2 regions of the Streptomyces paromomycinus genome follow, and region 1 is predicted to be linked to the other one. Evidence: predicted binding sites of a transcription regulator. Region 1 holds the regulator's gene; the other holds the start of a gene.

Region 1 (4,190 bases):
GGTAGCGGAGCCGACGCCGCTCACCCCGGCGCCGTGACGAAGTCGATCAGTTCCTCCACCCGCCCCAGCAGCGCCGGCTCCAGCTCCTTGTAGGAGTGGACGTGGGAGAGGATGTGCTGCCACGCCGCCCCGGTGTTCTCCGGCCAGCCGAGGGCGCGGCAGACGCCGGTCTTCCAGTCCTGGCCGCGGGGGACGGACGGCCAGGCGGGGATGCCGACCGCGGCGGGTTTCACCGCTTCCCAGATGTCGATGTACGGGTGGCCGACGACCAGGACGTCCTCGTCGGTGACCGAGGCCGCGATGCGGGACTCCTTCGAGCCGGGGACGAGATGGTCGACCAGGACGCCGAGGCGGGCGTCCGGGCCGGGGGAGAAGGAGCGGACGATGGCCGGGAGGTCGTCGACGCCTTCGAGGTATTCCACGACGACGCCCTCGATGCGCAGGTCGTCGCCCCAGACGCGTTCCACCAGCTCGGCGTCGTGGCGCCCTTCGACGTAGATGCGCCCGGCGCGGGCGACCCGTGCGCGGGCGCCGGGGACGGCCAGGGAGCCGGAGGCCGTACGGGCCGGTCCGCGTGCGGCGGGGCGCGAGGAGGGGCGTACGAGGGTGACGGGCTTGCCGTCCAGGAGGAAGCCGCGCGGGGGCATCGGGAAGACCCGGTGTTTGCCGAAGCGGTCCTCCAGGGTGACGGTCGGGCCTTCGGCGGTCTTCTCGCAGCGGACGACCGCGCCGCAGAACCCGGTGACGGCTTCCTCGACGACGAGGTCCGGCTCGGCCTCGACCTCGGGAGCCGGCTGCTGCTTCTTCCACGGCGGGGTGAGGTCCGGGCCGTACTCTCTGCTGCGCATTGGACAGACGATAAGAAGGGATGGCCGGTCAGTGCCGCGACACGCCGAAGCGGCGGCTCAGCGCGTCGCGTTGCTCACGGACGAATCGGGCATCCACGACAGCTCCGTGCCCGGGTACGTACACCGCGTCCTCGCCGCCGAGGGCCAGCAGCCGGTCCAGGGCGGCGGGCCACCGGCCGGGGAGCGCGTCCGGCCCCGCCTGGGGCTCGCCGGACTCCTCGACCAGGTCGCCGCAGAAGACGACCGCGGGCGAGCCGTGCGTGCCGGGGACCAGGACGACCAGGTCGTGCGCGGTGTGGCCGGGGCCGACGTTGGCGAGCAGGACCTGCCGGTCGCCGAGGTCGACGGTGCGTTCGCCGGACACGAGGTGGTGCGGGGTCACGAGCAGGTCGGTGGCCTCCGCCGCGGCGTCCGGGTCCACGCCGTGCGACACCGCGTCGCGCCGCAGGTCGTCCTGGGCGCGCGGCAGGAACTCGTCGAGCCCGGCCGCGCCGAAGACCTGGACGCCCGCGAAGGCCGCGGTGCCCAGGACGTGGTCGAAGTGGGGATGGGTCAGCGCGACATATGTCACGTTCCGTCCAGTGATGTCGCGAAGTTGACGGCGCAGCTCGGCACCGTCCCGGATCGTCGCGCCGGTGTCCACGATCAGCACGCCGGACGAGCCGACGACGGCGCCCACCGTCTCGTCCCAGCCGGGCATCCGGCGCCGCCCGACGCCCGCGCCGAGCCGTTCCCACCCGGCCTCTTCCCAAGTCGTACGCATACCGAGACGCTAGCCGTATCGCGATAGCGTTGCCCGCCGGACCGGGGGGTTCCGGGTGCCCGCCGCCGCCCGCGGTACGCATTTCGCGGGAGCCCGGAGTGCGACTTGGGTACCGCCGCCCTTGCCCTGCCCGTGCGACCCGGCCGTACACTTGGTCAGGGTCTGGCACTCGGACCTGATGAGTGCCAGGGAAGACGACCCGGAAGAACCCGGCCGCGCGCCGGTGACACGGCCGGACTGGAGGTGTGCGCGATGCTCAGTGAACGCAGACTCGAAGTGCTGCGCGCCATCGTCCAGGACTATGTCGGGACCGAGGAGCCGGTCGGCTCCAAGGCGCTGACCCAGCGGCACCAGCTCGGTGTCTCCCCCGCCACGGTCCGCAACGACATGGCCGCGCTGGAGGACGAGGGCTTCATCGCCCAGCCGCACACGAGCGCCGGGCGCATCCCGACGGACAAGGGCTACCGCCTCTTCGTCGACAAGCTGGCCGGCGTCAAGCCGCTTTCCAGCCCCGAGCGGCGCGCCATCCAGAACTTCCTGGACGGCGCCGTCGACCTGGACGACGTCGTGGGCCGCACGGTACGGCTGCTGGCGCAGCTGACCCGGCAGGTCGCCGTCGTGCAGTACCCGTCGCTGACCCGGTCCACGGTGCGGCACGTGGAACTGCTGTCGCTGGCGCCGGCCCGGCTGATGCTGGTACTGATCACGGACACCGGCCGGGTCGAGCAGCGCATGGTGGACTGCCCGGCGCCGTTCGGCGAGACCTCCTTGGCGGACCTGCGGGCGCGGCTGAACAGCCGCGTGGTGGGGCGGCGGTTCACGGACGTGCCGCAGCTCGTGCAGGATCTCCCGGAGTCCTTCGAGCAGGAGGACCGGGGCACGGTCTCGACAGTGCTGTCGGTGTTGCTGGAGACTCTGGTGGAGGAGACCGAGGAGCGGCTGATGATCGGCGGCACCGCCAATCTCACGCGCTTCGGGCACGATTTCCCACTGACCATCCGGCCGGTGCTGGAGGCCCTGGAGGAGCAGGTGGTGCTCCTCAAACTGCTGGGGGAGGCCAAGGACTCCGGCATGACCGTACGCATCGGGCATGAGAATGCCCATGAGGGCCTGACGTCCACATCGGTCGTCGCGGTCGGCTACGGTTCGGGCGACGAGGCAGTCGCCAAACTCGGCGTGGTCGGACCGACCCGCATGGACTACCCCGGAACGATGGGAGCGGTACGCGCAGTGGCACGTTACGTCGGACAGATCCTCGCGGAGTCGTAAGTGGCCACGGACTATTACGCGGTCCTGGGCGTACGGCGCGATGCCTCGCAGGACGAGATCAAGAAGGCTTTCCGGCGGCTGGCCCGCGAGCTGCACCCGGATGTGAACCCGGATCCGAAGACCCAGGAGCGGTTCAAGGAGATCAACGCCGCTTACGAGGTGCTCTCGGACCCGCAGAAGAAGCAGGTCTACGACCTCGGCGGCGACCCCCTCTCGCAGGCGGGTGGCGGCGGCGGGGCCGGCGGCTTCGGCGCGGGCTTCGGCAACTTCTCCGACATCATGGACGCGTTCTTCGGTACGGCGTCGCAGCGCGGACCCCGGTCCCGTACGCGGCGCGGCCAGGACGCCATGATCCGGCTGGACGTCGAACTGGACGAGGCGGCCTTCGGGACCACCAAGGACATCCAGGTGGACACCGCCGTCGTCTGTACGACCTGTTCGGGTGAGGGCGCGGCGCCCGGCACCTCGGCGCAGACCTGTGACATGTGCCGCGGCCGCGGTGAGGTCTCGCAGGTCACCCGGTCCTTCCTGGGCCAGGTCATGACCTCGCGGCCGTGTCCGCAGTGCCAGGGCTTCGGCACGGTCGTGCCGACCCCGTGCCCGGAGTGCGCCGGCGACGGCCGGATCCGCTCCCGCCGTACGCTCACGGTCAAGATCCCGGCCGGTGTGGACAACGGCACCCGTATCCAGCTCGCGGGCGAGGGCGAGGTCGGCCCCGGCGGCGGCCCGGCCGGCGACCTGTACGTGGAGATCCACGAACTGTCGCACCCGACGTTCCAGCGGCGCGGCGACGACCTGCACTGCACGGTCACCATCCCGATGACGGCGGCGGCGCTGGGCACCAAGTGCCCGCTGGAGACGCTGGACGGCATGGAGGAGATCGACATCCGGCCCGGCACCCAGTCCGGCCAGTCGATCCCGCTGCACGGCCGCGGCGTCACCCACCTGCGCGGCAACGGGCGCGGTGACCTCATCGTGCACGTCGAGGTCATCACGCCGTCCAAGCTGGACGCGGAGCAGGAGGAGCTGCTGCGGCGGCTCGCCAAGCTGCGCGGCGAGGAACGCCCGACGGGGCAGTTCCAGCCGGGGCAGCAGGGGCTGTTCTCGCGTCTGAAGGATGCGTTCAACGGGCGGTAGGCGGTTGTTGTGCCGGGGGGTCCGGGGGTTGTCCCCCGGGCAGGTACCGTCAGCCGGGGCAGCAGGGGCTGTTCTCGCGTCTGAAGGATGCGTTCAACGGGCGGTAGGCGGTTGTTGTGCCGGGGGTCCGGGGGTTGTCCCCCGGATGGGCACGGCAACGGGTGGTGACCCCC
Region 2 (4,190 bases), 1.1 Mb from region 1:
GCTCCGCGGGATGACGGCGGGGAGCCCCGTCAACGGGACGAGGCCCGGCCCCCTCGAAAGGGGACCGGGCCTCGAACGGCGATGAGCTGCCTCAGTGGGCGTGGCCGTGGCCGTGACCGGCCTCGGGCTCCTCCTCGGCCGGCTTCTCGACGACCAGGGTCTCGGTCGTGAGCAGCAGCGAGGCGATCGACGCGGCGTTCTCCAGCGCCGAGCGGGTGACCTTGACCGGGTCGATGACGCCGGCCTTCACCAGGTCGCCGTACTCGCCGGTCGCGGCGTTGAAGCCCTGGTTCTTGTCCAGCTCCGCCACCTTCGAGGTGATGACGTAGCCCTCAAGACCGGCGTTCTCGGCGATCCAGCGCAGCGGCTCGACGGCGGCGCGGCGGACGACGGCGACACCGGTGGCCTCGTCGCCCTCCTTGCCGAGGGAGCCCTCCAGCACCTTGGCGGCGTGCACCAGGGCGGAGCCACCACCGGAGACGATGCCCTCCTCGACCGCGGCGCGGGTCGCGGAGATGGCGTCCTCCAGACGGTGCTTCTTCTCCTTGAGCTCGACCTCGGTGGCCGCACCCACGCGGATCACGCAGACGCCGCCGGCCAGCTTCGCCAGACGCTCCTGGAGCTTCTCGCGGTCCCAGTCCGAGTCGGTGGACTCGATCTCGCCCTTGATCTGGTTGACGCGGCCCTCGACGTCGGCGGAGTTACCGCCGCCGTCCACGATGGTCGTGTCGTCCTTGGTGACGGTCACGCGGCGGGCGGTGCCCAGCACGTCCAGACCGGCCTGGTCGAGCTTGAGGCCGACCTCCTCGGCGATGACGGTCGCGCCGGTCAGGGCGGCCATGTCGCCGAGCATCGCCTTGCGGCGGTCGCCGAAGCCGGGCGCCTTGACGGCGACGGCGTTGAAGGTGCCGCGGATCTTGTTGACGACCAGGGTCGACAGGGCTTCCCCCTCGACGTCCTCGGCGATGATCAGCAGCGGCTTGGAGGAGCCGGCCTGGATGACCTTCTCCAGCAGCGGCAGCAGGTCCTGGATCGAGCCGATCTTGCCCTGGTGGATCAGGATGTACGGGTCCTCCAGGACCGCTTCCATCCGCTCCTGGTCGGTGACCATGTACGGCGAGAGGTAGCCCTTGTCGAAGGCCATGCCCTCGGTGAAGTCCAGCTCCAGACCGAAGGTGTTGGACTCCTCGACGGTGATGACACCGTCCTTGCCGACCTTGTCCATCGCCTCGGCGATCAGCTCGCCGACCTGCTTGTCCTGCGCGGACAGACCGGCGACGGCCGCGATGTCGGACTTCTCGTCGATCGGGCGGGCGGTCGCGAGGAGGTCCTCGGACACGGCCTTGACCGCGGCGTCGATGCCCTTCTTCAGGGCGGCCGGGGAAGCGCCCGCGGCGACGTTGCGCAGACCCTCACGGACCAGCGCCTGCGCCAGCACGGTGGCGGTGGTGGTGCCGTCACCCGCGATGTCGTTGGTCTTGGTCGCCACCTCCTTCACCAGCTGCGCGCCGAGGTTCTCGTACGGGTCGTCGACCTCGACCTCACGGGCGATGGTCACACCGTCGTTGGTGATGGTCGGGGCGCCGAACTTCTTGTCGATGACGACGTTGCGGCCCTTGGGGCCGATCGTCACCTTCACGGTGTCGGCAAGCTTGTTGACGCCGCGCTCAAGGGCGCGACGGGCGTCCTCGTCGAACTTCAGGATCTTCGCCATGAGTTACGTGTCCTTAGTCGTTCTCTGCAACGAACTGCGCCCCGGGAAACCGGTTGTTTAGACGCGGGAACCAGGGGCGCAGAACAAGGCAATCTTCGGTGAATTACTTCTCGATGATCGCGAGCACGTCGCGCGCCGAGAGGACGAGGTACTCGTCGCCGTTGTACTTCACCTCGGTGCCGCCGTACTTGCTGTAGAGAACGACGTCACCCACCTGGACGTCGAGCGGCAGGCGCTCGCCGTTCTCGAAGCGGCCCGGACCCACGGCGAGGACGGCGCCCTCCTGGGGCTTCTCCTTCGCGGTGTCGGGAATGACCAGGCCCGAAGCCGTGGTCTGCTCGGCGTCGAGCGGCTGGACCACGATGCGGTCCTCGAGCGGCTTGATGGCAACCTTGGAGCTGGCGGTCGTCACGATCCGACCTCCCCCTTCGGAGATCTCACGGGGTTAACTGTCTGAGGTGGCGACCAGGTGGATCCGTCGTCGCGGGTGCCGGACCTGCCCGTCGCTGTGTTTGGCACTCCCCGGTGGAGAGTGCCAGAGCCGAGACTATGACGCGGTTAGCACTCGGTCAAGCGGAGTGCCAATGTGATGCGCCTGTGGCGCGTCTTTCCGGGGCGGGGTGGCACGGGGGCACCTTGCCCAGGTGGGGGGCTTGGCAATCCTGGCTTTGCGCTGGCGCGCTGCGATGCGCTTCGCGCGGGGGGTGTGTGTTGTTGACGTTCGGCTCGCATGGGTGCGTTGTGGGGGCGGGGGCGCGCAGGGGGCCAACTCCTCGGCATCCTTTAGTTGAAGTGAATTGATACGTGGGCCGGCGTGCGGACTGCCTGCGGGGATGGCCCCCTACACGCCCCCTCCGGCCGGTTCGGCGAGCCGAGGTCGGTGGGGGGAGTTTTCGATGGCGCCCGGGTCCGCCTCTCCTGGTGGTGAGGCTCGCGGGGTGGTGGCGGCACGGCAGGCCACTCCCCGGCGGTGGAACGCGCGCCCCGGACCAGCCCACCCCGACGCGGCTCCGCCGCGCCACCCGGGCGCTGACGCGCCGGACCACACCCGGCCACTCGGGCACCCGGACGCTCGGGCACTGGCGCGCCGGACGCCACTCGGGCACTCGCGCACCCGGGCACCCGGGCACCCGGGCACTCGGACGCTGACGCGCCGGACGACGCGCGGCCACTCGGGCACTCGCGCACCGGGGTGCCGGGGCGCACCGGGGTGCCGGGGCGCACCGGGGTGCCGGGGCGCACCGGGACGCGCCCGGCTTGTGAAAGTCCCCAGGCCGATCGCTCGGAAAGCCGCCCGACGGCCGGGGCTCGGGGTCGCGCAGGGGTCTCCCCGCAGGCAGTCCGCACGCTGGCCCACGTATCCGAATCACTTCAACTAAAGGATGCCGAGGAGTGACCCCGGAGCGGCCCCGAGCCCCCACCCATCGGACCCTCCGCGCACAACGCGCGCACCGCACCGGGAGCGTTTGGGCTTGTGAAAAGCCCAGCCCGATTGCTCGGGAGGCCGCGATCCGGTCAGGGCTCGGGGTCGCGCAGGGGGCTCCCCGCAGGCAGTCCGCAGGCAGTCCGCACGCTGGCCCAGGAATCCGAATCACCGCAGCTAAAGGATGCCGTGGGGGTACCCCCGGCCGAAGGCTGGGGGAGAGTGACCCCGAGCCCCCCACCACCGGACCCTCCGCGCACCACGCGCACCCCCACCGGGCCCGCCCCCCGGGAATACGGCCGAACCGTGACAATGAGTCCATGCACATACTGGTCGTGGAGGACGAAGAAGGACTCGCCGACTCCTTGCGGCGGGGGCTGGCTGCCGAGGGGCACTGGGTGGATGTGGCCCGGGACGGGCATCGGGGGCTGGAGCTCGCGTTGGCGGGGGCGTATGACGCGATCGTGCTGGATGTGATGCTGCCGGGGCCCAGTGGGTACGAGATCTGTGGGCGGCTGCGGCGCCGGGACGACTGGACGCCCGTGCTGATGCTGACCGCCAAGGACGGCGAGTACGACGTGGCCGAGGGGCTGGACGCGGGCGCCGACGATTATCTGGCCAAACCGTTCTCGTTCGTCGTGCTGCTCGCCCGGTTGCGCGCGCTCACCCGGCGTGGGCGTGCCGCCGAGCGTCCGCGCACCTTGCAGAGTGGTGATCTCACGCTGGATGCCGATGCCCGGCGTTGCCGTCGTGGTGACACCGAGATCGAGCTGACCGCACGCGAACTGGGGGTGCTGCGCTGTCTCATGGCGGGCGAGGGGCAGGCGGTCGCCAAGCGGGACATCCTCGACGAGGTGTGGGACTCGCCGGCCGACGTGGACCCCAATATCGTCGAGGTGTACGTCTCGTCGCTGCGCAAGAAGGTGGACGTGCCGTTCGGGCGCCGTTCCATCCGTACCGTGCACGGGACGGGGTATCGGATGGCGCCCGATGACGGCTGAAAACCGCCGTCGGGTCCGGTTCCGGCCCAGGCCCGCGTCGATGCGCGGCCGC

The links. Region 1 encodes HrcA, which represses chaperone genes, less so after heat shock. Its sites were predicted from a motif close to TTNGCACTCNGNNNNNCNGAGTGCNAA; they were not measured.
Region 2: a site for HrcA is predicted at 2,273-2,299, ahead of groES (co-chaperone GroES). Genes of this name have one in related genera too.

What each region holds. Positions count from the first base shown of each region.
Region 1 covers NZ_BHZD01000001.1:6,564,811-6,569,000, forward strand. Annotated here, with positions in the region: gene OEIGOIKO_RS28095 (DUF3097 domain-containing protein) at 21-848, opposite strand; gene OEIGOIKO_RS28100 (MBL fold metallo-hydrolase) at 877-1,611, opposite strand; gene hrcA (heat-inducible transcriptional repressor HrcA) at 1,864-2,880, shown strand; gene dnaJ (molecular chaperone DnaJ) at 2,881-4,017, shown strand.
Region 2 covers NZ_BHZD01000001.1:5,509,327-5,513,516, reverse strand. Annotated here, with positions in the region: gene OEIGOIKO_RS23540 (GntR family transcriptional regulator) at 1-14, shown strand, start outside; gene groL (chaperonin GroEL) at 92-1,714, opposite strand; gene groES (co-chaperone GroES) at 1,818-2,126, opposite strand; gene OEIGOIKO_RS23520 (response regulator transcription factor) at 3,458-4,138, shown strand; gene OEIGOIKO_RS23515 (sensor histidine kinase) at 4,179-4,190, shown strand, end outside.